Linked DNA regions of Dongshaea marina. The main gene of each other region encodes a partner of the protein of the gene in region 2 in a complex. Links are inferred from orthologs where the notes say so. Each region holds a gene or a part of one and is shown on either strand. Other genes may lie near its edges.

Region 1 (14,852 bases), 660 kb from region 2 along the record:
ATGAATCTGTTGTTCTCTCCCTGGGAGTTGTTGCGGGCGCGATTGCCGAAACCGATAGCAGCATTCGCGGGAGATTGAAAAACCTGGCGATGACCATTGGCTGCTTCCTGCTCGCCACTTTTTCAGTGGAGCTGCTTAAACCCTACCCCTGGTTGTTTGGGCTCGGCATTTTCAGCTCAACCTTTATTTTTGTGATGGTGAGTGCCCTGGGCAAACGCTATGCCTCTATCTCTCTGGCCGCCCTGCTGGTTGCCATCTATACCATGCTTGGGATGCATACAACCCCTAACCTATGGTTTCAACCGCTGTTTCTGACCAGTGGTGCGCTCTGGTATGGATTGATCTCACTACTCTGGTTGTGGTTTTTCCCTCACAAGACAGTTCATGAACAGCTGGCACAGCTCTGCTTTACCCTGAGCCACTATCTGCGTGAGAAATCCCGTTTTTTCCCAATTGAGCCCCAGGAGGTTCGGGAGATCCGCCACAACCTGGCCCAGCTGCACGTGCCTTTGGTTCATGCCCGCCATGAGCTATTCGATACCCTGAAAAGCCGGCGCCGAAGCCGCGATCCCGAGTTTCTGGCTCTGATTGAGCAATACAATAAGTTGCTGGAGATCCACGAGCGGGCAATTGCCAGCCATTATCCCTATGCCAGGCTCAACGAAGTGGCCAGTAAAACCGCCCTGATCGCTGGCTTTAAAGAAGTCCTAACCCAGCTGGGAGAAGCCTGCTATCAGCTGGGGCGCGCCATACTGACCCATCAGGCCTATCAACACTCTGCCGGCCTTAACTGGGCAATTTCGGCACTTGACGATCAACTCCAGTTAGCCCACCAAAAAGGTGACTACCCTAGTGAGCTGCATCAACCCCTGCGGTTACTCTGGAGAAACTTAGAGCAGATCAATCAGCGGCTGCAACAATTCCAATCCCTAAGCGAGCAGACCTCTCCACTCGAGATCAAGCTGGGGGATATCCGCTCACATGACTCATCCCTGCCGCTTCTTAAGCTGCTCCGCCGCTATTTCAGCATCGACTCTCTGCAGTTTCGCCATGCCATTCGAATGGGACTATGCCTGGTGGCGGGATACGGGATCCTTGAGCTGTTCCATCTGGAGAAAGGCTACTGGATCCTTCTGACCTGCCTGTTTGTTTGCCAGCCCAGTTATAGCGCTACCCGAGCCCGGCTTCTGCAGCGCATGAGTGGTACTGTTACCGGTCTGATCCTCGGGCTTCCCCTGCTCTATTTCGCCCCGACGATCCAGCTGCAGCTGGTGATAATGGCCCTGTGTGCCTTTTTGTTTTTCACCCAACTGCGTAACCACTACAGCATTGCGGTGATCTTTATTACCCTGTTTGTGGTGTTTGCCTTCAATATCCTGGGCAATGAAGGCTATCAGATCATGCTGCCGCGCCTCGCAGATACCATCATCGGCTCGCTACTCTCTTTTGCCGTTGTGACCCTGCTATGGCCCGACTGGCAAATGCGTCAACTCCCCAAGCTGCTCAGTCACTCCCTCACCGCCAATGCCTGTTATCTGCACGCCGTGATGCGCGATGGCAATGCCTGGCTGCACAGCTGCAGCCACCGTGCCCACCTGGCGGATAACGAGGTCGCCAAAGCCTGGCAACAGATGTTGATTGAACCGGGCTCCTGTCCGAAAGAGGTTCAGTTATGCTACCGATTGAGTGTCAGTAACCATGCCCTGCTCTCCTACATTGCCGCACTGGCCGTGCACATTCACCCTGAATCACGAGCACTCCCCGGGCTACTACGCGCCCAGGCAGATCGTATCGAGATAATGCTCAAGCAAGCCGCGGCATCGGTACAGGCACTCAATCCAGGCGAGCAAGAGCAGATCCAAACCCAGTCTATCATCGCTGAGCAGTCTCAAACCGAGCAGGATATATTCGGCTATCAGCTGCAGCTCATCGAAAATCAATCCCGTAAGATCCTGGCGCTGGCCCAAACCCTGGGGGCAGAACACCTTGAATTTGCCTCCATGGAGGTAAGCCGCTAGGATCGCCCTTTGGCTAATCAAGAGTTATCACATGTTAGACATAGATGGAAAAGAGATCCCAACCGATCCCCAGGGCTATCTGCTGGATCATCTGTTGTGGAGCGAGGCCCTTGCCGAGAAGATCGCTTCCCAGGAGGGGATCAGCCTAACCTCAGATCACTGGGAGGTTATTCACTTTGTGCGCCGCTTCTATCTGGAGTACAACTCCTCTCCGGCGATCCGCGCCCTGGTCAAAGCTATGGGTAAGGAGTACGGCGAAGAAAAAGGCAATAGCCGTTACCTTTACCGGCTATTCCCAAAGGGACCTGCCAAGCAGGCCACTAAAATTGCCGGCCTCCCCAAGCCGGTACGCTGTATTTAGCTCAACCTTGAGTGTAAATGCCTTGGGAGACTCGGCCAGATCGCTATCTCCCTCGGATCTTTTAGATTTCTACTGCACGCCAACTTTAGCTGTAATAAACCTCAGATCTGCATAAGCGCTTCCTTTTCAAGCCGAGACATTCGGATGCTCGGCTTCTTTTCCTGGAAGGTATATGCAATGAGGCCAGCAAGGAGATTCACCATAAAGCTGACGCAGCTACGATGCCGTGAGTGTTCTATCTGAGAGATGTTCTTCAGCTGATCAAAGACGGTTTCAATGATGAAGCGTTTGCGAAGCATCAGCTTATCCCATAGCCGCATCAACTTTGGTTTCATATTCTTCCTGATGCTGGTAATTAATGTGACCCCTTGGTCTGCCAGCTCTTCTGCAAGTGGTCCTGAAATATAGCCTTTATCTCCATAGAGTGAACCCCAGAGCTGCTCGCACATTTCAGGAAGAGGAGTTCTGTCATCAACATTGGCTGGGGTTAATTTGACCGAGATAACACCACCTTGATCATTGATAATAAGGTGCAATTTAAATCCATAAAACCACCCCATGGTTCCTTTGCCACGCTTGGCTGCACCTTCAAATACTTGATGCCGAGGGATGCGAAGGTTATGGCAAACCTGAAGTTTTGTTGAGTCGACGAATGCAATCCCAGTAGGTTTTGCTTGTCTGTGGGTGAGATAGGAGCACAAAGGGATCAGGGTCGCTTGCATCAATTTCAACATCCGACTGTAACTCACCAGGCCGGGGAACTCACTTTTCCAGTACTTACAGACAAACTGAAGATAATAGGATTTAAAGTCTCGGAAGCCCAAGCGATGAAATGCGATGACGATGGTCATCACTTCTGCGTTTTTTGGTCCATCGCGATCACCCAATAAGATCGATAGCGATCACTGAATAATATCGATCGCGATCGCTCAATAATATCGATGGCGATCACTTTTGAGTTTTATATTATTGGGTGATCGGCATGAATATTATGCAGTCCCGACCGAAATGTTATTCATTTCAACTCCCGTTTCGCAGGTGTTTTTTTAACCGGCTATGCTCTCTGTTTGACCTCGAGCGGAGAGCCAGCCATGCCAACGGTGCATATCACCATGCGAAAACTCAAAGAGATCCTCAGACTCAAGTACCAAGGCGGCCTGAGTCACCGCCAGATCGCAAGCAGCCTGTCTGTGTCTCCGTCGACTGTGTCCAATTACTGCAAAAGGGCCCAACAGATGGGGCTATGCCAATGGCCTCTGCCTGCTGAGTGGGATGAAGAGCGGCTGCGCCGTGAGTTCCTTGAGACCCGGATCACGGTTCGTCAGACACCTCCTCTGCCGGATTGGGCCGTGGCCCATCAGGAGCTCAGACGCAAAGGGATGACGCTACAACTCCTGTGGGAGGAGTATGCTGAGCGACATCCCAAGAACCACTACAGCTATAACCATTACTGCATGCGTTATCGTGAGTGGCGTAAATGCCAGTCTCCCTCAATGCGTCAGAGCCATAAAGCCGGTGAAAAACTGTTTGTTGATTACTGCGGTCCAACCGTGCCCATCGTGGATCCGAGGACTGGGGAGGAGCGTCGGGCTCAGATCTTTGTCGCTGTGATGGGTGCATCCAGCTACACCTACGCCGATGCAACCTTGAGTCAGGGGCTGGAAGACTGGGTGATGAGCCATAAACGGGCCTTCGAATTTCTGGGGGGAGTACCAGAGATGATCGTTCCGGATAATCTCAAAAGCGGAGTCAGTAGAGCGTGTCGCTACGAGCCAGATCTCAATCCTACCTATCAGCAGCTGGCTGCACACTATGGTGTTGCAGTGCTTCCTGCCCGTCCTTACAAGCCCAAAGATAAAGCCAAGGCTGAGGTGGGCGTGCAGATCGTTGAGCGCTGGATCCTGGCAAAACTGCGCCATGAGACCTTCTTCAGTCTGGCTCAGCTAAACCAGCGGATCGGGGCTCTGCTCACCGAGTTGAACAATCGCCCGTTCAAGAAGCTGCCGGGAAGCCGTAAATCACAGTTTGAATTGCTAGACAAACCGGTGCTCAAATCGCTGCCTCAAAACCCCTATCAGTTCACCCGGGTGAAGGCGGTTCGGGTTCATATCGACTATCACATCGAGCTCGACAAGCACTACTACTCGGTTCCCTATACCCTGCTCAAACGCAAGCTTGAAGCGCATATCTGCGACAACCTGGTACGGATCTATCATGGTGGTCGCTGTGTCGCGACACATCCACGCAGCTATCAGCAGGGAGGGCAAACCACCCACCCCGATCATATGCCGGTCGCACACCAAAAGCAGATGCAATGGACCCCGGGACGCTTTCTGAACTGGGCTCAGGAGATAGGCCCCTCCACGCTTGCGGTGATCAAACAGCTGCTCTACCGAAAGTCCCACCCGGAGCTTGGATATCGGGCCAGCCTTGGGATCCTCAACCTGGAAAAGCGATATGGACGCCCCCGCTTAGAAGCGGCCTGCCAGCGAGCAGACCGAACGGGCGTTTACTATCAGAAAGGGATCCGCTCCATCCTGGAAAAGGGGCTGGATGGCCAGCCACTGCCCGAAACTCAGCCGGATCGTCTGGCGGAGCTCACTCACCTCAATATCCGTGGCTCAGGCTACTATCACTAAGGATCAAAGATGACAGAACAACTCAAACAGCAACTTCGGGAGCTGAAACTAAGTGGTATCCGGGATGCCCTGGAAAGGCAACATCAGCAACCCGGGCACTACCAGGAACTCGGGTTCGAAGAGCGACTCAGCCTGCTGCTGGAGCAGGAGCTGACGGATCGGTCTCAGCGGCGGATCGAGCGCCTTATCAAGCAGGCCCGATTCCGGCTGCAGGCAAATCTGGAGCAACTGGATTATCGAAGTGATCGCGGCTTGCATAGAGCCCAGATCCGCTCACTGGCAGAGGGATACTGGCTTAGCCTGGGGCAGACTCTGATCCTGACCGGGGCGACCGGGTGCGGGAAAACCTATCTGGCCTGCGCCCTGGGCCATCACTTCTGTCTGCAGGGACTCGGGGTTCGCTACTTCCGGTTTAAAGAGCTGCTGGAGCAACTGCAGCTGGCTCAGGCTGATGGCAGCTATCGAAAGCTGATGGTTCAGTTGAGAAACACGCCGCTTCTGATCCTCGATGACTGGGGACTGGAGTCGCTGAATGCGCTTCAGCGTAGCGATCTACTGGAGTTAATCGATGCTCGCCATGGTCACGGAGCCACACTGATCGGCAGCCAGCTTCCGCTGGAGCACTGGCACACAATGATCGGTGAATCAACCCATGCGGATGCGATCCTGGATCGTCTGGTTCATGGAGCGATCCGTGTAGAATTATGCGGAGAATCGATGAGAAAAATCACCGCAGAGTTGACGGATGCCGATCACTCAGGGTAAAAAATAACCCAGTCTGTGAGACGGGATGTTGAGGTGATCGACATCATATTATTCGGTGATCGCCATCGCGATAATACGCAACTTCACTGACAACCAGGCGAGAGGGTCTGTTCCGCTGCTTCACACCTAAGGAGATCTGCTGTTTTTGCCAAGCGGGTAGAAAGACCTGACAGAAATCATCGACATCAACGAAAATAGCTTCTAAATTGATCATGCCCAAGCTCCTTGGCGATTGATGGTTCTGGACAAACGATCAGATCGCAGCTTGGGCTTTTAGTTCCCCTCTTATGCGCAGCTCAGGTTAATAAAGTAAGAAGCTAACAATTGATCTAGATTTTGTAGAATCTAAATCAGGAGCTAAGCAAAGCATCGAGCCAGAAAACACGTAAATATAAAGCCTATAAGTTCGGATGGATGATGAATTATGATATACACAATAACAAAGGGGCTGGTCCACTTCTTATAGGGATATCCCGCGATGAAGCTCGATCATGTATGGAAGATGCTCCAACCTCTTTCAAAAGAAGTCCACAGGCGCATGAGCCCTGCGATTACTATGAGATGATTGGGGTTTTTATTTACTATAAAAGCCCAGGACTTATCGAAGCGATAGAAGTTTCTTCTCCCTCAGCTGTAATGTATCAGGGAGTTGATCTACTCAGCATACCTTTTGCCGTGGTAAAAAATTATTGTCTACTGTTGATAAGAACCTGGAAGTCGAAGCGGACAGCTTAACCTCCTTGAAATTAGGGGTTGAAGTGTATGCCCCTAATTCCGATGACAATCCCAACTCACCGCCAGAAAGTATTATTATTTTTGAAGATGGATATTTCGATTAACTCGGTTGCGTTCCAAGTGCCTTTTAGTTCCCTCATTCATCAAGTCTTGTTCGAGGCAGGGATGCCGAGCCTCGGAGCGTGATGGAGGGACTCATCACGCGCAGAGAGCTTTTGGTTACTTTTCTCGGCAGAAAAGTGACTCGCCAGTCGGGCGATACCGACGATTGCCGCAAAGCGGCAAATACATGAACAGCTGAAAGCTGAGGCTTAAAATTCAAACCTAAGCCGGAGCCACCTCCAACGGAGGATGGCTCACAGGAATTATGATGATTTAGGATGGAAGGGAAGCAGTTGTCCTTTAAGGCCCGTCAGCTTATCAAGGCCCGCCAGTTGCTGCTGCAGCTTATCTTTAGAAAGATCGGGACCGACAAAGACCCGGCTTAACTCTTTCTCCCCCTGAATCCTGGCGACATGAGCCTGATACCCCTGCTTTCTGAGCTTATCGACCAGGGCTTTGGCATTATCCAGGTTGCCGAACACCCCGAGCTGGATCACCCAGGCGTCTCCCTTAAACTGAGAGGCGGGGTTGTCTTGCGGGGCTTTAGCTGCTGGACTATGCGTATCATGCGGCGTACCCGGTTGCACTGCGGCTGTATCCTGCGGTTTATCTGAGCTCTGCGGCTGTGAAATCTCCGGAGTTTTAAGGGACAGTTCACGGGTTTTCGGGGCTGTTGGAATGGTGACAAACTGCTCTTTGATCTCTGAGCGATGGCCACTCAACAGATCCGGCAGGATGATCACAGCCAGAGCAACCACCACAATCGCTCCAACCAATCGGTTTTGAAACGGTGTCGACATCCTGTACTCTCCCTATTTTCGCCTAGCCAACAGCTCGGCTACCGTAAAAAAGGAACCAAAAACGATCACCAGATCTTCATCCTTTGCCTGCACTAAGGCAGATTGATACGCCTTCTCAACACTTGCGTGGCAATAATGGGCTTGCTGACCAAGATAAGATGCCAGCTCATCACAGCTTGCAGCTCGCGGGCCACTCAGTGATGCCAGATGCCAATGATCCACCTGAGGTATCATCTCTTTAAGTGTCCCACCAATATCCTTATCATGCAGCATTCCAACTACGGCATGACATGCCCCCTCAACAGGGAGCTCGGCAATTCGTTTTGCAAGCAAGGCTGCGGCATGAGGATTATGCGCCACATCAACAATTACCCGGGGAGCACAGTTAATCTGCTGAAAACGCCCGCTCAGCTGCACCGATTTCAGTCCCGTCATGATCTGCTCAGGGCTTATTGCCAGCTCCAGCTGCTCTAACACAGCAAGGGCGGTCACTGCATTATCAAAGGGATATTCGGATAGGGTAAGTCCGAAAGTTGCCAGTCCGGCCCCCGGTAGCTCCAGCTGCGCTCAAAACACTCACAGTCAAACTCTGCCCCGCGCTGCAGAAGCAGGGCTTCACAGCTTTTGGCCGTTTGAGCGATACTCTCAGGCGGGTTCGGCTCGCCACTGATCGCAGGCGCTCCCTTTCGAAAGATACCGGCTTTCTCAAAGCCGATTGATTCAAGAGAGTCACCCAGCCAATCACAGTGATCCAGCGCAATCGAGGTGATTGCCGCGACCTTAGAATCAACAATGTTAGTCGCATCTAAGCGCCCGCCCAGGCCAACTTCCAATAAGATGACATCCGGGGAGAACTTCTTAAACAACCACAGGGCTGCCAGAGTGCCGAACTCAAAGTAGCTCAGGCTCACCTCACCTCTGGCACGCTCGATGGCGCCAAAGGCCTGGCAGAAATCACTGTCATCGACGGGGCTGCCGTTGAGAGTGACCCGTTCATTGTAGCGAACCAAATGAGGGGAACTATAGGTGCCTACGCTATATCCGGCTTGCTCAAGGATCTCCCTGAGCAAGGCACAGGTTGAGCCCTTCCCATTGGTTCCACCCACTGTGATCACATGGCCTGTTTGCTGACGTAGACCCAGCCTGTCTGCTACAGTGCCAACACGGTCTAACCCCAGCTCAATCGCGGCTGGGTGGATCCGTTCAAGATACCCCAGCCAATCATCCAGCGAACGAACTTCGCAGGCTGTTTGTTCCATCAATCAGACACCGTTGCCGTCAGCTCACGCGGCATCACATCCTCAATCAGATGGCGGTTCATCAACTTAGCCAGGACACCCGCCAGACGATCGCGCATCTGACGACGATCAACAATCATGTCGATCGCTCCATGCTCCAGCAGAAACTCACTGCGTTGGAAACCTTCAGGAAGTGTCTCGCGAACCGTCTGCTCGATAACCCGAGGTCCGGCAAAACCGATCAGCGCCTTGGGCTCACCAACATTGATATCCCCAAGCATCGCCAGACTCGCTGAAACCCCACCCATGGTTGGGTCGGTCATCACCGAGATATAAGGCAGCCCCTCTTCACTGAGCTTCGCCAGTGCCGCACTGGTTTTTGCCATCTGCATCAGGGAGAACAAGGCCTCCTGCATCCGGGCTCCACCACTGGTAGAGAAGCAGATCAGGGCACGGCGATCTGCGATTGCAGCCTCAACGGCCTTAACAAAGCGGGAGCCAACCACGGTTCCCATGGAGCCACCCATAAAGGCAAAATCAAAGGCACAAGCAACAACAGGAAGCCCCTTGAGTGTCCCTTTCATCACAATCAGTGAATCTTTCTCACCCGTTGACTTCTGGGCGCTGGAGAGACGATCTTTATACTTCTTGGAGTCACGGAATTTCAGGATATCCTGAGGCTCAAGTTCGGCTGCCAGCTCACTGCGATTATCCAGATCCAGGAACTTTTCGAGACGAGCACGAGCACTAATACGCATGTGATGATCGCATTTTGGACAAACTTCGAGGTTACGCTCCAGATCCGCGCGATACAGCACCTGATCACAGGAGGAACACTTAGTCCACACTCCCTCAGGAATGCTGCGCTTACGATCTCCAACCACTTTGCTTTTCGGGAGAAGTTTTTCAAGCCAACTCATTACAATCCTTCACTTTTATCTGATATCAATGGTCTTCGCACCTGAAGCTGAACACCTGAAACGGAACAGCACGGGAAAGAATTAAACCATAATTGAACGCGAGTGTACTATATTTTCGTAACACTGCCCTAACCTAAGGTGCCATCCATAAAGGACCACAAGGCACCTCAGGCAATGAAAACTGTCGAGGATAATCGACCTCAACCAGATACAAGCCTCCCGGCTTTGCCGTCACACCAGCAGCTTCTCGATCTTTCGCCTCCAGTACATCCCTGACCCATTGTGGAGACTGCTCACCCATCCCGACCTGCAGCAGGGTCCCGGTAATATTGCGAACCATATGATGCAGGAAGGCATTCGCCTTAATATCCAATACAATATAGGGACCATGGCGCGTCACCGATAGTTCCATCACGTTGCGAAACGGTGTCCGGGATTGACACTGAACCGCACGAAACGAACTAAAATCATTTTCACCCAACAGATACTGGCCTGCCTTATGCATCAAATCAGCATCCAAAGGCAGATGATAGTGACTCACTCCTGAGTTCAATACTCCGGGACGGAACCTGTGGTTATAGATCACATAACGGTAGCGGCGGGCTGTTGCAGAAAACCGGGCGTGGAACTCTTCATCCACCACCTTGCACCAACGCACAGCAATATCTTTAGGCAGGTTGGAGTTGACCCCCAGCGTCCAGGCTGCATCTTTTCGAACCGACTCGGTATCAAAATGAATCACCTGGCCCGTGGCATGAACGCCGGCATCAGTTCTCCCGGCACATTGAACATCAACCCGATGGCAGGCTATTTTTGTTAACACCTGCTCCAACTCTTGCTGGACAGAAGCCACCTCTCGCTGACGTTGCCAGCCATAATAGTGAGTCCCATCGTACTCAATCCCAAGAGCTATTCGCATCAACCAACCCGTAAATCAAAACCAAAGCTGGTGATTATACGCAAAGCCTCCCCAACAAAAAAGCGGCGTGATAACACGCCGCTTAATTTCCTTAAGCAATAGCTTAATTAATATTCTTTAATAGTTTTAGTGCCGTCGCCTTCTGTGCGTTATCCCCTTTATCAAGGACCTCCTGAAGCAGCTCTTTTGCGCTCTCCTTATCATCAATCTCGAGATAAGCTCTGGCTAAATCCAGTTTCGCATCTGAGCCTCCCTCCTCATCATCTTCATCAGTCGATGCACCTTGGGCAGCTGGCGCTGGCACCTCCTCTTCGACTACAGCGGGTTGAGCTTCGGGTTCGAGTTCCGGCTCAGATTCCGGCTCGGGTTCCGGCTCGGGTTCCGGCTCAGGTTCCGGCTCAGGTTCCGGCTCAGGTTCCGGCTCAGGTTCCGGCTCAGGTTCCGGCTCAGTCTCAGGCTCGGGTTCCGGCTCAGGTTCCGGCTCGGGCTCCGGCTCGGGCTCCGGCTCGGGCTCCGGCCCAGGTTCCGGCTCAGGTTCCGGCTCAGGTTCTGGCTCGGGTTCCGGCTCAGGCTCTAGCTCAGGCTCGATTTCAGGTTCGGAGCCAGAGCCGGCAAGGAGCTCATCAAGCTCATCAAATTTCTGACTCTCTGCCTGATCACGCCCCGGTACTGACTGAGTTAACTCCTCAACAGCAACCGACTCATCAAATGCTGCGCCAAAATCGGACAGTGCTTTTGCACTCGGATCCTCAGACTCCACCAGTGCCTGCTCGGCCGAGGCGACATCCATCCCCTCAAACTGACTTAACTCTGAGTCGTCAAGCTCCCGAGGCTCTTCGTCAAGCTCTTCAGGCAGCTCCGCTTGTGGCTCGGCTATCTCTTCGGGAATGGCCTCAACTTCCTCTTCGGAAACCTCCTCCGGCAACTCAAATTCACTCAGGTCCACTTGTGGCTCTGCTATCTCTTCGGGGGTAGCCTCAACTTCCTCTTCGGAGACCTCCTCCGGAAGCTCAAGCTCGTCCAAGTCCACTTGTGGCTCGGCTATCTCTTCGGGGGTAGCCTCAACTTCCTCTTCGGAGACCTCCTCCGGAAGCTCAAGCTCGTCCAAGTCCACTTGTGGCTCGGCTATCTCTTCGGGGGCAGCCTCAACCTCCTCTTCGGGAACCTCTTCCGGCAACTCAAACTCACTCAGGTCCGTCTCGGGCTCTGCCGGCGCTTCGAGCTCCTCAATCGCTTCGTCCGCTTCCTCCGGAAGCTCAAACTCACTCAGGTCTGTCTCGGGCTCAGCCGGCGCTTCGAGCTCCTCAATCACTTGGTCCGCTTCCTCCGGAAGCTCAAACTCACTCAGGTCCGTCTCGGGCTCTGCCGGTGCTTCAGGCTCCTCAATCGCTTCATCTGCTTCCTCCGGAAGCTCAAACTCACTCAGGTCTGTCTCGGGCTCTGCCGGTGCTTCAGGCTCCTCAATCACTCGGTCCGCTTCTTCCGGAAGCTCAAATTCACTCAGATCCAGATCGGGCTCTGCCGGTGCTTCGGGCTCCTCAATCGCTTCGTCAGCTTCGTCCGGAAGCTCAAACTCACTCAGGTCCGTCTCGGGCTCTGCCGGTGCTTCAGGCTCCTCAATCGCTTCATCTGCTTCCTCCGGAAGCTCAAACTCACTCAGGTCTGTCTCGGGCTCTGCCGGTGCTTCAGGCTCCTCAATCACTTGGTCCGCTTCTTCCGGAAGCTCAAATTCACTCAGATCCAGATCGGGCTCTGCCGGTGCTTCGGGCTCCTCAATCGCTTCGTCAGCTTCGTCCGGAAGCTCAAACTCACTCAGGTCCGTCTCGGGCTCTGCCGGTGCTTCAGGCTCCTCAATCGCTTCATCTGCTTCCTCCGGAAGCTCAAACTCACTCAGGTCTGTCTCGGGCTCTGCCGGTGCTTCAGGCTCCTCAATCACTTGGTCTGCTTCTTCCGGAAGCTCAAATTCACTCAGATCCAGATCGGGCTCTGCCGGTGCTTCGGGCTCCTCAATCGCTTCGTCAGCTTCGTCCGGAAGCTCAAATTCACTCAAATCCAGATCGGGCTCTGATAATTCCTCAACTTCGGAGGTGAGATCGACCTCCAGATCCGGCTCTTCCAGATCACTTAAGTCGACCGCAGCCGACTCTTCAGGCTTTTCCGGCGAGTCATCCTCCACGTCAGGCTCTTCAAGCTCACTCAGATCAAGATCCCCGGCCGGTGGCACTTCATCCTCAGATGGTGATTCTAACTCAGCTTCGAGATCGCTTAAATCCAGCTCAGACTCCTCGGAACTCTCGACATCTGCAGACTCCTCTTCATCCCAACTAACCTCAAGCTCCTCCTGTTCATCCACCGAGGCGGCCGGGTCTTCGGTTTCTCCATCGAAAGAGACATCCGTTTGCTCAAGCTCAAAGTCCTCTTCGCTAAAACCATCCGGGACAGCCTTACTCTCGCCCTCAGGGGCATCAGATGGAACAAGATCCGGGGATTCAAGCTGCTCCGACTCATCTGTATCAGCAAAGACCTCCTCGGCCTCTTCCTCATCGGCAAAGACCTCTTCCGCTGGCTCAGCAGGTTCTTCAGGTAGCTCATCGTCCTGTGTCAAAGAGAGATCATCGTCAGCAGTAAGATCCGGAACTTCCCCATCATCAGCAAGCAAGCTGGAGAGTTCATCATTATCCTCATCCATCAACATGGTTGTGGATTCGGCCATATCCTTTTCCTGATTCTCAAGCTCTCGCTTGGCACGCATTCTGAGCCAGAAGCTCACAATCAGCAGCACGATCAGTACAGGGAAGACAATCAGTAACACCAGGTTCAACCAGGAGCCAGCAAAATCATCGAACCAGCCCTTTTCCTGTTGCTGCTGTTGCTGTTCAAGGAGCTGCTGTTGCTGCTGCACCAACTGGGCTTCTATCAATTGCAGCTGTTTCTTCAGCTCATCCTGCTCTCCAAGTTGACCCTTGAGGCGATCGATTTCAGCATTGAGTTTCTGGATTCGCAGCTTGAGGCGATGGTGCCCCTCCGCCATCATCTCGAGCTGCTGGTTAGATTCTTCAACCTGCCCCTTGAGCTCCTTCACCAATTTGGAATCGACCGCAGGCTTGGGAGGCTCCACAACTGCGGGGGCTGCTTCAGGGTCCACCTTGGTGGCTTCAGCCTCAGAGGCTGTCACCACCTTTGGTGCAGGCTTTACCTTAGTGGCTTGCACAGGTTCAGGTTTAGGTTCGGGCTTAGGATCAGGCTTTGGTTTTTCAGATACAGGTGCAGGCTTAGCTTTTGGCTGCTTTATGGGAGCATATTCAAATTTAGCCTGGCGCTCCTGCAGGAACCAGCTCCGCGCCGCTTTGCTATCAAGCCTGCTGATCTCAGCCCTAGATGGTAATTTCAGTGTACTGCCCAGTATCAGGTGGTTGATGTGGCCCTGCTCAAAGGCCTGAGGATTTTTATCGAAGATCCCCTGCATCACCTGATAAATGGTTACAGATGTGTCAGGACGAAAACGGGTCGCTAGTGACCAGAGGGTGTCCGTTTTTAGAATCGGCCCGTAGCTTTCGGGAAGAGAGGCCTGAGCCTTGTTCTGTTCAGCCAGCGGCAAAGCCTCGCCGGAAGGACCAACCAGCTCAACATAGAACTGATCACTTTGGTACTGATCATCCGATGCTGCACTGGCAGTCCCCTGTAAGAAGACCATCAGTAAACAGACAAGTACCAGCCATTTGTGTGTAGATCCCATAACCCTTCCTTCATTGAGCTGTCAGAGTCCTGATCCCGTGCCAACTTACCGACTTCCAATATGGGTTGGCTCAGCCCACAGCAAAAAACGCTGCTATCTTGCTAAAGTTTAGGAAAAAACTGATTTGATTTACATTTCTCCGCCCAAAAAATAGCAAGAGGCGCAAAGCGCCTCTTGTTTTAATGCCAATAATGTGCCACTTAGAGCTGTTCTGAACCGGGTCACCACTTCAGTGCGGTACTGCCCGAACAGGCCAGGTTCCTCTGAAATGATAATCGGCATTGGGAGCCCACATGCAAAGCCCGTGATTTGTTACAGTATTGACTCCATGGTTGGGAGACGACTCTAGTGCCAGTAATGCTTCACCAGCTCCTCGGCAATCTGAATGGCGTTGGTGGCCGCTCCTTTTCGGATATTATCCGCTACCACCCACAGGCTCAGGCCATTGGGATGAGAGATATCATCGCGGATCCGTCCCACAAAAACACTATCCTCACCGGCCGCATGGGTCACCTGGGTCGGATACTCTTGTGCATCTTCACACAGAGTCACTCCCGGGGCATCCCGCAGGACCGACTTGGCTTGCTCCGCATCAAAGGGGATCCGGGTCTCCAGGTGG
Region 2 (15,034 bases):
GACGGTCGGTGAATATCTGTGGCATCAGGTAAAATCTCTTGGAATCACCAAGGTTCCAGGCATCCCGGGTGATGTGATCCTGCCTTTGATGGACCAGGGATATGAGAGCGGTATTGAGTTTATCGGTTGTGAAAACGAGCAGAACGCCGGTTACATCGGCGATGGTATGGCCCGCCAACACGGTGTTGCAGCCTTCATCACCACCACAGCGGTCGGCAGCCTGAGTGCATTTAATGCGACCGCCTCCAGCGCCGCAGAGAAGGTCGGCGTGATTCATATCTCCGGCGGGCTCCCCTCTCATCTTTACGCGAAGCGGGAGCTGGTGCACCACTCAATTGGCGGCGAGCTGTATAAAAACCGTGAAGCCTTTAAGGTGATCACCAATGGCCGTGCCGAAGTGCTGCTGGATCCTGAAACCGCACCGGACATCATCGACAGCCTGCTGACCTATAGCGCGACCTACAGCGAACCCTGTTTTATCGAGGTGCCCGTTGATATTGGTGCCAAGCCTTGCCGCGCACCTGAGCCCCTGCTATCTGTCGTTGAAACCAGCGATCCTCGCTCTGTGCAGCAGGCAAAATCAGCCCTAACGCAGTTTATTTCAGACAAGCCTAACCGCTTGCTGATCCCGGGTTTCCTACTCAAGCGCCTCAAGCTTGAGAAAGAAGCGCAGCAACTTCTGGATGAAACCGGTCTGCCATTTACCACCCTGCTCACCGATAAGGGGCTGTTCTCTGAGCGCCATCCTCAGTTCTGTGGCACCTATCTAGGCGTAGCCTCAGCAATTGAGTTCCAGGATTTCTTTAACGAGAGCGACCTCTATATCAATTTAGGTTGCTGGCTAACCGATATTCAATCGATCTGTGGCAGTGTTGAGATGCCGGCAGCGAAGACAGTAATCGTGCATGAAAACGCCCTGGAGATCGGTGGTGAGCGTTTTGAAAAGATCCCAATGATCGAGTCGATTAACCTACTGCAACAGGTGCTGGGAGTCAATAATGACAGAACTCATCCACAAGCGGAGCAGATGCAAGCCTATGCAGGTCAGTTTAACCGTCCGATGCAGGAATCACTGAGTGTCGATGGCTTCTTTGAGATGCTCTCTACCGCAATTCAATCGGAAGATCACATAGTGGTTGAGGCAGGAACTGCGCTATTTAGTGGTTGTGGCCTGCTACTGCCTGAGGGGCTAGCTATGATAACGCAGCCTTCTGGGCTTCAATTGGTCAGAGTGCAGGCTCAGCTCTGGGCGCCGCATTAGCCAACCCTGATAAAACTGTGCTGCTGCTGATTGGCGATGGCTCATTGCAGGAGGTACCACAGGTGATCTCCAGCGCCATTCGTCATCAGGCAAACCTCAAGATGCTGGTGTTAAACAACAATGGCTACGAGATTGAGCGGGCGATCTTAGATAACTACCCCTACAACGATATCGCGTCCTGGAACTTCTCTTTGATGCAACGTGCGATGGGAAGCTCACGGGATGGCATCCGGGTTACCAACTATGGCGAGCTGGGCGAGGCTTTCATTGAGATGCGCAAAGACAGAGCATTCCAGCTGATTGAGGTGATGCTGCCTCAGGGAGATGGTGGCAAGGTAATGAAAGAGGTCGGTGAATCACTGCGCTTTGATTAATCCCTGCTCACCGACAGTGACTCAGCTTTTGCCTGATTCACTGTCCTTTCCAAGGTTCCGGTTCATGCTGGGGCCTTTTCTTTCTATTGCTCAACCGCCTTCAAGTAGTAAGCTCTTGCTGATTCAAGCCCAGACCATCCTTAATCTGTGGTCAGGGAAATTCAGCGATGCAGCTCTAGCCGCATTATCCCCCTCCGAGGGATTCGATGATGCTCTCGACCACAACCTTAATCTTAGGCTCAAGGGTTTTGCCCCGGGTATAGATAAGATAGAGCTGGGCATTCTCCTGAAAGGGGCTGATCCGGTAGGACTGCAGAATACGAACCAAAGCCCCGCGCTCTACCTCGGATACCAACAACTGGCGCGGCAGGGCAACGATCCCCCTCCATCTATGGCGACTTGCAGTAAAGAGGGGGCACTGTTAGTGCTAAACCAGGCCGAAGAGAGATCGAGTCGCTCATGGCGATCAGATTCAATATGGGTAAAACGCCAGCAGTCGATCCCCTGGCGAAATCTCTGCTCCAGCAATTTATGCTGAGCCAGATCTGCTGGCTCCTCAATCGACGCCGCTTGTTGCAGGTAGTCGGGGCTTGCGCATAGCCAGTACTCCACGGCTGACAGAGGGCGGGCAATCAAAGAGGAATCGCTGGCAGTTGCCATCCGAACATAGAGATCGTAATCATCGCCATAGGGGTCCAGGTTTTCATCTCCGTAATTCAGGTAGATGCTCAGCTGAGGCCAGCGCTTATTGATATCTGCTAACAAAGGAGCGATCGCGTGGGATCCAAACCATAGGGGGCACTGATCCGAACGGTCCCTCTGACCTGTTGATGGCGCAGCACTATGGACTCACCCAGAGTATCAAGCTGGGTACAGACCTCCTGCCCCTGCTCAAAAACCAGTTTGCCGGTCTCCGTCAGGGATAAACGTCGGGTGTGGCGGATCAGCAGAGGAACCTGTAGCTCCTTTTCCAGTAACTGCACATGACGTGAGATAGAGGAAACGGATGTATCCAGCTTTTCTGCCGCAGCAGAGAAACTTCCAAGCTTAACCACCGCAATAAAATAACGAAGAGAATCAAGGGATTTCAGCATCTTTCTCAATCATGCCGCAACAATTGTGACCCTAATATAGCACTGACAGGATGCTCTGCTCACCCGAAATCCAGCACTCCTCATAGCACTTAAACGCTAGTTACAGCCCTCACCGCGAGGCGTACTGTTACTCCAGACAAAACAAATCCTATGAGTCATGAGGAGTATATGATGAAAACTACCCCTGTAAGAGTTGCGAATGTTTCGGGTTCGATCTTCGACCGTGTAGAGAGTATGAAATCTCTGGTGGATGAGGCTGAGATCGATGCCATTACTGGTGATTGGCCATCAGAGATCAACCTGGCGCGTCTTGCTCAGGAGAAAAAGGCAGACTCAACCAAAGGTTATGAGCTGATTTTTATCGAGTGCCTGAGGCTGGCAATCAAAGAGGTTGCTGAGCGGAAAATAAAAGTTATCAGCAATGCCGGTGGTCTTAACCCACAATCATTGGCCAGTCTGATTAAGCAGATGATTCGTGAAGAGGGATATGAACTATCTGTCGCTTATGTGGAGGGTGATGACATCATGCATCAGCTGAGTGATCTTCAGGAAAAAGGATATGCGTTTAATAATCTGGATAACGGCAAGCCCTTCTCAACCCTTGGTTGCCAACCCATAGCGGCAAATGCTTACCTTGGAGGCTGGGGTATCGTTGAGGCCCTGAACCGGGGAGCAGATATCGTTATTACCGGCCGGGTCACGGATGCAGCCCCGGTGATTGCCGTTGCCGCCTGGTGGCACCGGTGGCAACAAGATGATTTTGATGCATTGGCTGGCTCTCTGGTCGCAGGACACCTCATTGAGTGCAGCAATTATGTTACCGGCGGAAACTTCCCCGGCTTTAAGCAGGCCGGAAAGTTAACCTCTGTTGGTTACCCCATTGCTGAGATCTCCCGGGATGGGACAAGCGTCATCACAAAAGGTGAGCATTCCGATGGCCTGGTCAACAAGGAAACTGTGATTACTCAGTTGGTCTATGAGCTTCAGGGACGCTACTATGTGAACCCGGATGTGACCGCAGTATTGACCGATATACAGATTGAAAGTCAGGGAGATAACCGGGTCGAGGTTTGCGGCATCAAGGGGATCGCGCCACCTAATACAGCGAAGATCGGGATCAGTACCATAGGTGGTTATGCCGCTGAGATGCATTGGTATATGACGGGCCTGGATATCAAGGAGAAAGTCGCTCTCTTCAGGGATCAGGCGATGAAATACCTGGATCAGAGTAGATTTCGCCAGCTACGCTTTGATACCTATGGCTCTGTTGCAGACAACCCAACCAACCAGAACGAGGCAACTGTGCATCTGCGGGTTTTTGCTCAGGCGAATGATAAAGAGACCCTGAGCCCGGAAAACTTCCTGTATGTCCTGCTCAACAACACCATGCAGACCTATCCCGGGGCCACCTGTAACTATGACTTTCGCTTAACCCACCCCGGGAGTTTATTGAATACTGGCCAACTCTGCTGGATATCCATGAATTACGCCACCGGGTGACTCTCGATAGCGGAGAAGTGATCCAGATTGCTCCGGCCCGGCTCACTCAAGAGATCATTCAGGACTCCAGCGACCCGGATGAAGAGTTTGATCCCTCCGGATATGGCGACACCATCGAGGCCCCTCTTGGAAGCATCGTCTTTGCCCGCTCAGGAGATAAATTTACCAACTCGAATGTTGGCTTCTTTGTGCGCCATGCTGACGAGTGGCAGTGGCTGAGAAGCTTCCTGACCATAGAGAAGATCCGCGAGTTACTGGGAGATGATGATATCGGCGGCGTCATTGAGCGGGTCGAATTTGCAAATATCTATGCTGTTCACTTCCTGAATCGTTGTCTGCTTGGAAAGGGAGCCGCGAGCACTGGTTCATATGACTGCCTGGGTAAAAATGTGGCTGAGTATCTGCGTTGTAAGCAGGTACAGATCCCCAAAAAATTCCTCTCAAGAGGAAGGATCTGAACTCATAATGGCTAATCCCCTTACTATGACTTAGCTCGTCTGGATATTTCAGCATCACCGGTGCTCGGTGATGCTAAACCCTGACCCATTGAGATGAATTCAGTAAATAAGGTAGTTTTTCAAAGCAAGCAACAGCATATCTCCAGACTCTATCAACTCTTGCGGTATCAGTTTCTCATATCCATTCTCCACCAGCCTCTGATACAGCGCCTGCCTGCTATGTACCTCAAATTTATCGTAGAGCTGATTTGAAAAAATACTATCCACTGTACTCTTGCTTATGGGTTTTCCTTCAAACTCTGAAATGATCTTAGCAATATCATTACTGGTAAAATTAGCGAGAAAGAAGAAGATGACCTGCTTCTCTCTTCTGGTCAGATTTCGCTCAAGCTCTGGGCGGTTTAATTCGCAGGTATCATCCCTAGCATGTTCAATGCTAACAATATCCCGGTTGATGTTTGCCGATGCATAGTCAAATCCTCTATAGATGATTCCGACGACATTTTCAGTTTCTGGATTGATGATCGGGGATTTAATAATTACCCGAGGTTTGAGTGCATTATTTAACCTGACTATCAGTAGGTGGGTTGTCTCTCTCCTGTGAGCGATGAGAGCCGCATCGTCCCTGAGAATCATATGGCTGGCCCGGGTTCCCCTATAGTTCTTGATATGCTTTTTCCCGATAATCTCACTGGCATCTACATTTAACAGTTCAAGGTAGTGCCTGGAGCAGTACTTATGTAGCAGATTTTTATCTTTGATCCCAACGATTAGCTTAGGTAGTCCATCAGAAATTACCCGGGTCGATTCAATGAATCGATTCAAAAAATCCTGGTCTCTGTTCTCTATCATTTCACTTACCTGCCCGGGATAAGCTCTCCCCTGCCTCACCCGGATATTGACTGACGGTATGCTCCCTCCAAGAGAGGGTGATCCTGGCTCATCTGAAAAAACCCATTAAAAAAGGGCCGTAACGGCCCTTTTATCAGATAGCTGTTGGCTTATTAGAGGCCCAGCTTCTTCTCCAGATAGTGGATGTTAGTCCCACCATGCTGGAAGTTCTCATCGGCCATGATCTCTTTGTGCAATTCAACGTTGCAACGGATACCATCGACCACCAGCTCATCCAGGGCATGGCGCATTCTGGCAATCGCCACATCCCGGTTCTCACCATAGGTGATGAGCTTACCAATCATAGAGTCATAATAGGGAGGAACCGTATAGCCGCTATAGATGTGAGAATCCCAGCGAACCCCCAGACCACCCGGCGCATGGAAGAACTCAATCTTACCCGGAGACGGGATGAAGGTTTCTGGATCTTCAGCGTTGATCCGGCACTCAATAGCATGACCACGAACCTTGATGTCATCCTGGGTGATCGACAAAGGCTGGCCAGCGGCGATCCGCAGCTGCTCTTTCACCAGATCCACTCCGGTGATCAGCTCAGAGACAGGGTGCTCAACCTGGATACGGGTGTTCATCTCGATGAAGAAGAACTCACCATTCTCATACAGGAACTCAAAGGTACCGGCACCACGATAGCCGATCTCCAGACAGGCGCGGCAGCAGCGCTCACCAATCTGGCGGCGCATCTCTTCGGTCACTCCCGGTGCAGGCGCTTCCTCCACCACCTTTTGGTGACGACGCTGCATCGAGCAATCACGCTCCGCCAGGTGGATCGCATTGCCCTGACCATCGGCCAGAACCTGGATCTCAATATGACGTGGATTTTCCAGGAATTTCTCCATGTAAACCATGTCATTACCAAAGGCAGCCTTGGCTTCGGCACGGGTCAGCTCTGCGGAGCTTTGCAGTTCGTCCTCAGAGCGAACAACACGCATGCCGCGACCACCACCACCACCGGAAGCCTTGATGATCACCGGATAACCGATACGCTTGGCGATCGCCTTGTTTTTCTCGGCGTCATCACCGATCGGGCCATCGGATCCGGGAACGCAGGGAACACCGGCCTTACGCATCGCCTCGATGGCCGAGACCTTGTCCCCCATCAGGCGGATGGTGTCGCCACGCGGCCCGATGAAGATAAAACCTGAGTTTTCAACCTGGTCTGCAAAGTCGGCATTTTCAGCCAGGAAGCCATATCCCGGGTGAATCGCAACTGCATCAGTAACCTCTGCGGCAGCAATCAGGGAAGGGATATTCAGATAGGAATCTGTCGCAGCCGCAGGACCGATACAGATAGATTCATCCGCCAGCAGAACGTGCTTAAGATGGCGATCGGCAGTGGAATGAACCGCGACCGTCTTGATCCCAAGCTCTTTACAGGCGCGCAGGATCCGCAGCGCGATCTCGCCGCGGTTGGCAATTACAATTTTATCCAACATGCAGCGGACCCTTACTCAATGATAAACAGAGGCTCATCAAACTCAACCGGCTGACAATCATCAACCAGGATCGCCTTCACGACACCCGCTTTGTCAGCTTCGATCTGGTTCATCATCTTCATCGCTTCAACGATGCACAAGGTATCTCCGACACTGACCTGCTGACCTACTTCAACAAAGGTCTTCGCACCAGGACTTGGAGCACGGTAGAAGGTTCCAACCATAGGTGAGCGCAGCATATGCCCTTCAACGACCGGGGTCTGCTCTTCAACAGATGGTGCAGCCGCTACAGGGGCAGCGGGTGCCGCAGCAACAGTCACAGGTGCAGGAGCCGCAGCAGCAACAGGAGCCATGGCACGGCTGATACGTACGGACTCCTCTCCCTCAGCGATCTCCAGCTCACAGATGCCAGATTCTTCAACCAGTTCAATCAGTTTCTTGATTTTCCTAATATCCATTACGAATTCTCTTTAGCTAATTTAGGTCTGTTTCAGCGAGCCCGTTGCAGATAACGAACTGCAGCTTGCAGTGCAAATTGATAGCCGTCAGCCCCCAGCCCACAAATAACCCCTGAGCAATATCAGAAAGATATGAGTGATGGCGGAAGGGCTCCCGCGCATGAACATTCGACAAATGCACCTCAATAAAAGGAATGTCGACACCGAGTAGTGCATCACGCAACGCAACACTGGTATGAGTAAATGCCGCCGGATTGATAATAATGAAATCCTGCTGTCCCATCGCCTGATGGACACAGTCCAACAGCTCTGCCTCTGCATTTGACTGCAGATGAGACAGAGAGACTCCCAGCTCATCACTGAGGGTCTCCAGCTGACCGACAATCTCATTGAGTGTCTGAGCACCATAGATACCGGGCTCACGCCGCCCCAGAAGGTTTAAATTGGGTCCGTTAAGCAATAAGATTCGATATTTATGGGCCATTGTGCAACCATCCTCGCTAATCATGCAGCTATCTTTAAAAATAAGGCTGACGAGTGATTGTAAACGACTCTGACAGCCAAAAATGTGCTCAAAAGCTCAGTTTTGTTGATTATATCCGTATATCGCAGAATTTGGCAGCACATTCGTTGATTTTTTCATTTTAGTGCTAAATGAAGCTTGATTGGAAGCCGGGGGGAGAGACAGTGCCTTAAGGGTCAAAGAAGAGCTCGAACGGGTTAAACTGGCTGGATTATAACCAAGAAATGGCTAAAGATCTAAGCCCTTTGCCGCTTAAGGAGCCCCTGGCTGGCAAGTGTCACTAATAGCCCCTCCTCCAGCAGGATGGCTACGCAAGAGTCAAAACAGAATATATCTTCATTAATGAATGGATAAGGGGACAGAGCTGATTGCTATGCAGGCTTATATGCATGCAGCAGCGCTGCTTGTTACTTTCTGTACCTCCCTATTGGTGGAATCCGGCTGCGAAAAAGCGCCTCTGAATTTTGGTTGGGAGTCCTGGTCCCCTTTCAATTGCGAACCAGCTCCAGATAGCTCAGTCAGTCACCAGAGATTGGTGGCAAGCAAATTGCAGTAACTCTCTCAATTGATGCGGACTATCGAGGTATCACCGTGAATCAAACTCCTATTGGCCGTCACTCACCTCAAGCCGAAAGCCGTACCCCTCTGTTTGGAGGCGTTCCCGGCCTGAGCCTGGTACAAAAACTGGAAATGCTTGAGCAGCTTGGCTCTCAGGATACCCTGGAGCAGATGTTGCAGCAGTTTGCGCAATGGGTCGGCAACATGTTGCCCATCAGTAGCCTGAGCTACTCCTGCCAGGATCTTGAGATTGAGCTTCTGAATACCTCAGGTACCGTTCATGAACTGGTGCTAAAGCTCCAGGATCCCAAAGGCCTCCCGGTGGGACAGCTTAAATATGGATTTCGCAATAAATTAACTCCCTATCAACAGCGGGTCCTGATGCAACTTCAAAATTTTATCGTCGTTCCCCTGAGGCTCTACCTGAGGCTTGAGAAAGCCAATCTTTCAACTTGGACCCCTGAGCTTATCTCTCCCGGGCATGATAGCGAATTTAACAAGGCACTATCTCAGGCCATTCATCGCAATCAGCGCACCAATCAGGGGTTATGCCTGATGCTGATACAGCTTGATGGGATCGCCAACATTGATAGCGATCTCACGCTATCGACCATAGAGCAGATCCTGACGGAGTTCATTGAACTGATGCTAAAGACGGCCCGCAGAAGCGATCAGCTGTATCAGCTTAGCGAAGACAGATTTGCGCTATTGATGTCTCCGGCCAGCCAGGAGAGCAGCATCAACCTCAGCGAGCGGATCCATAATCAGCTTAGTCATTACCCGACACTCTCCAGGTATCATATTCGCCCGATTATCGGTGCCAGCATCTGGAGCAGCGGCCAGGATGACGAAACTCTTTATCTGCAAGCCGAAGAGGGGCTCAATAGCCTTAAATAACCAGAAAGGGGGATCTTCTTCCCCCCTTTTCTATAGGAGCTGAACCTCCCTGGGGAATCACTGACTATATTTGACGATGATTTTCTCTCTGACTCCCTCCGCCAAAAGCTGATCCAGCGCCTTCTGCAGCTTTTGGATCAGAGGCTCCGGGGTCTCAAGATTCGCCGCGATATAAAAGCCCCCTTGCTCAATCAGGAGAAACGCCTTTTGGATCTGCCCGAAATCGTGGTCGGTTTCGCGCATCTGCAAAATGAACTCGACATCTGCCCCCGGGATCAGATCGACCCGCCCACGAAATAGCTTATCGAGGTTCTGCTGAGACTTTCTCACCGTAAAGAAGTTTATCCCCTCAACCAACCCCTTTGATTCAAGGTATTCCTGGGTCGACCCTCCCTGGATCACACCGAGCCGATATTTTTTGAGATCATCAAACTTCTTGATCCGGATATCCTGCCGACTACTCAGCTTGTAGAGATAGTGCCTTTTCGGAAACAGGGGGCCAATCCAGTGGAATAGCTTTTCACGCTTTTCGGTGCGGCTCGTGGTATAGAGCAGGGTATTAGGGCGCCTGAGAGTTTGCTCATAGGCACCCTTCCAGGTCAGCATCTTTAGTTTGTAGGGGACTTTGGCTCGCTTGAGTGTCGCTTCCACCAGCTCTGTGCCGATCCCGATAATGCGATCGCCCTGACGATAATTATAGGGGCGCCACTCCTCGGTGAGCAGCAGCAGCACAGAATCCGCTGAGTAGGATAACCGGGGAAGCAAGGCCCCGAGAAATCCAAGAATCAGGAGTATGGGATAGTAAGGTCTCAACATAGATTCACTCCCGAACCTTCCCTTTTTACCCTAGGGTAATTGTAGCCTGCCATATCAGGCACATAGAGGCGACGGCCAGCCTCGGGCGCTACAGGCAATCATAGCGGTCAAAATGCTTGATCGAGCTATCCAGGTCCAGCTGCTTCAGCCCCTGGTTAAACGTCGCCAGCAAAGCCTTACTACTCTGTTTAACCTTGGGAAAAATCACCCGATATTCATCGGTATTCATCGGCTTACTGGCATAGCCAAAGAGATCGACCCTTCCCGGAAGATTCTTATGCAAAACATACAGGCCAACACATTTATCCAGAGGAAAAAGGTCAATTTTTCCATCCAGTAATCGCAGGAAATTATCTAAGTTTGTTTGTCGAGCCGAAACCTGGATCATTCCATCTCTTTGAGCCTGATGAAACGCCTCTCCATAGTGATAACCCAGGGTTGTGCCTACCTTCAGCCCTTTCAGATCGGCATAGCTTTGCCACTCAAAATTTTTAGCAGGGCTATCCTTGAGAAAGAAAAAAACGCCCTTACCGATAATGACTGGCTCACTGAACCAGTAATCCTCAGCCCTATCTTCACTCCAGAGCCAACCCGGTGAGCCATCCCAGTGACCCATTTTTACCAGTAACGCTGTTCTCTTCCAGGGAAAGTAACCATATTTGACTTTCACCCCCTGAGTGGCAAAAGCGGAGGTTACTATATGCGATATCAAACCATCATGGGGCAGTGAATCAGAAAGGTAGGGAGGGTACTCACCACTGGCTAAACGCACAGTTCCATCCGCCTGAGCTCCAGGGGCCCAGAGTAGCCCTAAGAAAAAGCCCCCGATCAAAATAGATCTCATCCCTGTGTCCCATATTTTTCAGCCTCATGTTTAGCATAGTTGAGCTGCAAGCCTGCCGGGAACTCCCGACAGAGCCATCAGAAGACCCGCATTCCCCTTATGAATCTCCGCGCCATGATCTCTCCGCAACGCTCGCTCACGGGGATTTAACTCCCTATCTTCGACTCAACTATACAGGTAGCCTTGAAAGAATCTTGATATTTCGAGCTATTGAGGCAGGACGCCGAATCGCGTAGCTCGATGGAGGGACTCATCGCGCGCAGCGAGCCTTTGGTTACTTTGAGCGATACCAAAGTAACTCGACTGCCGGGCGAATACGGCTATATGGCGAAGCCATAAACCAGCTAGCCGCAGGTAGCTATCGTCGATTACCATCCCTGATAATCTCTCCCTGCTTGGTATCCTTACCTCACGTTACGTTACTCCGAGAGTAACTACACCCATGACTATCGCTACATTCGCACCTCCATGTGCAGCATCCGCGGCTGGACTATGTGCCTCTGGTACGAAATAGCAAACCATAGCCCATAAAAAACCCCTCACCGGGTTAGCGGTCAGGGGTTTTAAGCTGCATTGAGTGTCAGCCGACACTCAGCAATTAGCAGTAGCCAAATCCGGTAAAGCGCTTATAACGCTGATCCAGCAATTGCTCTGTGGTCAGCGGACGCAGCTCATCGAGATCGTGCAGCAGCTGATTACGCAGACGATTTGCCATCTGCTCCTGATCACGGTGGGCACCACCCATAGGCTCTTCAATCACCGCATCGATAAGACCCAGCTCCTTGAGACGAGGCGCAGTGATCCCCATCGCCTCGGCGGCCTGGGAAGCCTTCTCGGCGTTTTTCCACAGGATAGAGGCACAACCCTCAGGAGAGATCACCGAGTAAGTTGAGTACTGCAACATGTTAACCCGGTCACCCACACCGATCGCCAAAGCTCCGCCTGAGCCACCCTCACCGATCACGGTACAGATCACAGGAACCTTAAGACGTGCCATCACCTTAAGATTCTGAGCAATCGCTTCACTCTGACCGCGCTCTTCGGCGCCGATACCCGGGTAGGCTCCCGGAGTATCGATGAAGGTGATGATTGGCATATTGAAACGCTCGGCCATCTCCATCAGGCGTAGCGCCTTGCGATAGCCTTCGGGTGCAGGCATACCGAAATTACGGCTGATCTTCTCCTTGGTGGTCCGGCCCTTCTGCTGGCCGATCACCATCACGGGGCGTCCCTCAAGACGCGCAATGCCGCCGACAATCGCCTTGTCGTCTGCGTAGGCACGATCGCCCGCCAGCTCATCAAAATCGGTGAAGATCTGCTGGATGTAGTCCAGGGTATAGGGGCGCTCCGGATGGCGTGCCAGCTGGGAAATCTGCCAGGCTCCGAGATTGCTGAACAATTTCTTGGTCAGCTCATCACGCTTTTGCTCCAGCTTAGCGATCTCCTCATGCAGATCGATTTCCAGGGTTTGTCCGTCGCTGACATGCTTCAGCTCTTCGATCTGAGCCTGCAGCTCAGCAATCGGTTGTTCAAAATCTAAAAAGTTCAGACCCATAACGATGCCTGTACCTCACTAGTCAAAAATCAGTTTCACCCTGTCGGCTCCCAACAGGACGCGTAAATTGTCGATCAACTCATCGGTCGGAGTGATCCGCCATTCGGCGCCAAATCTCAGATTGGCTCTGGCAATTTCGGTCTGATAGCCAACATCTAATGCACAGACCCCACCGCGCTGAGGCTCCAGGACCTCGCGCAGCCGATACAGCAGCGGCTCATCAAGCCGCCGGCTATCCAGTTCTATCCGCAATGCACGGGCGTATTTCTCTCGAGCTTCGACCACATCCATCACTTCGCGGGCACTCATTTTAATGCCGCCGGAAAAATCGTCAAAGCTTACTTGCCCGCTGATCACCAAAATGCGATCTTTTTGCAACATTGGCTCGTAACGCTCGAGTGTATCTGAAAATAGCGTCACGTCCAGTCGACCGGAGCGATCGTCCAGGGTAAGTATCCCCATGCGACTCCCGCGCTTGGTCATCATGACTCGGCATGATAACACCAGTCCGGCCACTGTGCTGATTTTATCACGACCTCCGGGCTGGATCTCGGACAGCCTGGCGGTGGTATATCGCTTGAGCTCACTTAAATATTGATTGATCGGATGCCCGGTCAGATAGAGCCCCAGGGTGTCGCGCTCCCCCTCCAACCAAGTCTGCTCCGGCCAGGGAGCAATATTGGCAAAAGCCCGTTCGATCGCCTCCGGCTCCTCGGTAAGCACGCCAAACATGTCGGTCTGACCAAAGCTGCGGGCATGGTTATGTTGAGCCGCCGCCTGCATCGCCTCATCCAGGGTTGCCCGCAAAGCAGCCCGGTGCGGACCCAGCTGATCCATAGCCCCGGATAAGATCAGCTTCTCCAGCACCCGCTTATTGATCTTCTTAAGATCGACCCGACTACAGAAATCGAACAGATCCTTGAAGGGGCCATCCTGCTCACGGGCTTCGATGATTGCTTCAATGGGCCCCTCACCGACGCCCTTGACCGCACCTATGCCGTACACGATCGCCCCCTCATCATTGACGGTGAAGCGATACTGGCCACAGTTGAGATCCGGCGGGATCAGTTTAAGCCCCATCCGGTGACACTCATCCACCAGGCCCACCACCTTCTCGGTGTTATCCATATCGGCGGTCATTACCGCCGCCATGAACTCGGCCGGATAATGGGTCTTGAGCCACAGGGTGTGGTAAGAGACCAGGGCATAGGCGGCCGAGTGCGACTTGTTAAATCCATATCCGGCAAATTTCTCTACCAGATCGAAGATCTTCATCGCCAGTTCGCCATCAACCCCCTGGCTCACCGCTCCCTCTTCAAACACCGCCCGCTGCTTAGCCATCTCCTCGGGTTTTTTCTTACCCATGGCTCGTCGCAGCATGTCCGCGCCACCCAGGGTGTAGCCTGCCAGCACCTGGGCGATTTGCATCACCTGCTCCTGATAGAGGATAACGCCATAGGTGGGATCAAGAATCGGCTGCAATGAGGGATGCTGGTACTGCTCATCCGGGTAGGAAATAGCCTCGCGCCCGTGCTTACGGTCGATGAAGTTATCCACCATCCCCGATTGCAGAGGCCCGGGACGAAACAGTGCCACCAAAGCGATCATATCCTCGAAGCAGTCCGGCTGCAGGCGCTTGATAAGATCCTTCATTCCACGGGATTCCAGCTGGAATACCGCGGTGGTTTCATAGCGTTTGAGCAGGGCAAATGAGGCGGGATCGGTGAGCGGAATCGCGGCAATATCGACTGGCGGTTTTCCCTGAGCTTCAAGGCGCGGGTTGATCATCCCAAGGGCCCAGTCGATGATAGTCAGGGTTCGCAGCCCCAGGAAGTCAAACTTAACCAGACCGGCAGTTTCAACATCATTCTTATCAAACTGGGTGACCGGATGCAGCCCCTCACCATCACAATAGATAGGTGAGAAATCGGTGATCTTAGTCGGCGCGATAACGACGCCCCCGGCGTGCTTACCGGCGTTGCGGGTCACCCCCTCGAGCTGACGCGCCATATCGATGAGGGCCTTAACCTCCTCATCCTGAGCGTAGATCTCAGGCAGTTTCGGCTCGGCATCGAACGCCTTGGTCAGGGTCATTCCGGGATCGGGCGGAACCAGCTTGGAGATCCTGTCCACGAATCCATAGGGGTGTCCCAACACCCGACCAACATCACGGATCGCCGCCTTGGCAGCCATGGTACCGAAGGTGATGATCTGCGACACCGCATCCCGGCCATAGATCTCGGCCACGTGATCGATCACCTCATCGCGGCGGTCCATGCAGAAATCGATATCAAAGTCGGGCATCGAGACCCGCTCTGGATTCAAAAATCGCTCGAACAGCAGGTCAAATT

What was found.
Region 1: the proteins of accC (region 2) and accD are in contact, whole or in part, in a solved structure (PDB 8UXZ), measured with the Escherichia coli proteins. The link is inferred for Dongshaea marina from one-to-one orthologs.

Annotation. Positions count from the first base shown.
Region 1 is NZ_CP028897.1:3,301,882-3,316,733, forward strand. The notes cover bases 7,629-10,423. They hold accD (acetyl-CoA carboxylase, carboxyltransferase subunit beta), read right to left. Parts: upstream 9,579-10,423; coding sequence 8,679-9,578; downstream 7,629-8,678. Other genes in these bases: truA (tRNA pseudouridine(38-40) synthase TruA), read right to left, coding at 9,712-10,423. Also shown: YccS family putative transporter, read left to right, coding at 1-2,018; DB847_RS15500 (TusE/DsrC/DsvC family sulfur relay protein), read left to right, coding at 2,050-2,379; istA (IS21 family transposase), read left to right, coding at 3,471-5,018; IS21-like element helper ATPase IstB, read left to right, coding at 5,028-5,783; DB847_RS15525 (SPOR domain-containing protein), read right to left, coding at 6,884-7,420; more of truA, read right to left, coding at 10,424-10,497; DB847_RS15545 (FimV/HubP family polar landmark protein), read right to left, coding at 10,601-14,233; DB847_RS15550 (aspartate-semialdehyde dehydrogenase), read right to left, coding at 14,579-14,852.
Region 2 is NZ_CP028897.1:3,963,600-3,978,633, forward strand. The notes cover bases 4,863-7,839. They hold accC (acetyl-CoA carboxylase biotin carboxylase subunit), read right to left. Parts: upstream 7,033-7,839; coding sequence 5,692-7,032; downstream 4,863-5,691. Other genes in these bases: DB847_RS18565 (helix-turn-helix transcriptional regulator), read right to left, coding at 4,863-5,578; accB (acetyl-CoA carboxylase biotin carboxyl carrier protein), read right to left, coding at 7,044-7,490. Also shown: DB847_RS18535 (thiamine pyrophosphate-binding protein), read left to right, coding at 1-1,261; DB847_RS18540 (thiamine pyrophosphate-dependent enzyme), read left to right, coding at 1,246-1,635; DB847_RS24535 (hypothetical protein), read right to left, coding at 1,820-1,963; DB847_RS18545 (LysR substrate-binding domain-containing protein), read right to left, coding at 1,975-2,400; DB847_RS18550 (LysR family transcriptional regulator), read right to left, coding at 2,394-2,729; DB847_RS18555 (acyclic terpene utilization AtuA family protein), read left to right, coding at 2,901-4,229; DB847_RS18560 (AtuA-related protein), read left to right, coding at 4,226-4,687; more of DB847_RS18565, read right to left, coding at 4,787-4,862; DB847_RS18590 (diguanylate cyclase domain-containing protein), read left to right, coding at 8,605-9,468; DB847_RS18595 (substrate-binding periplasmic protein), read right to left, coding at 9,526-10,284; DB847_RS18600 (substrate-binding periplasmic protein), read right to left, coding at 10,373-11,128; accA (acetyl-CoA carboxylase carboxyl transferase subunit alpha), read right to left, coding at 11,727-12,683; dnaE (DNA polymerase III subunit alpha), read right to left, coding at 12,702-15,034. UniProt on the Escherichia coli protein: This protein is a component of the acetyl coenzyme A carboxylase complex; first, biotin carboxylase catalyzes the carboxylation of the carrier protein and then the transcarboxylase transfers the carboxyl group to form malonyl-CoA.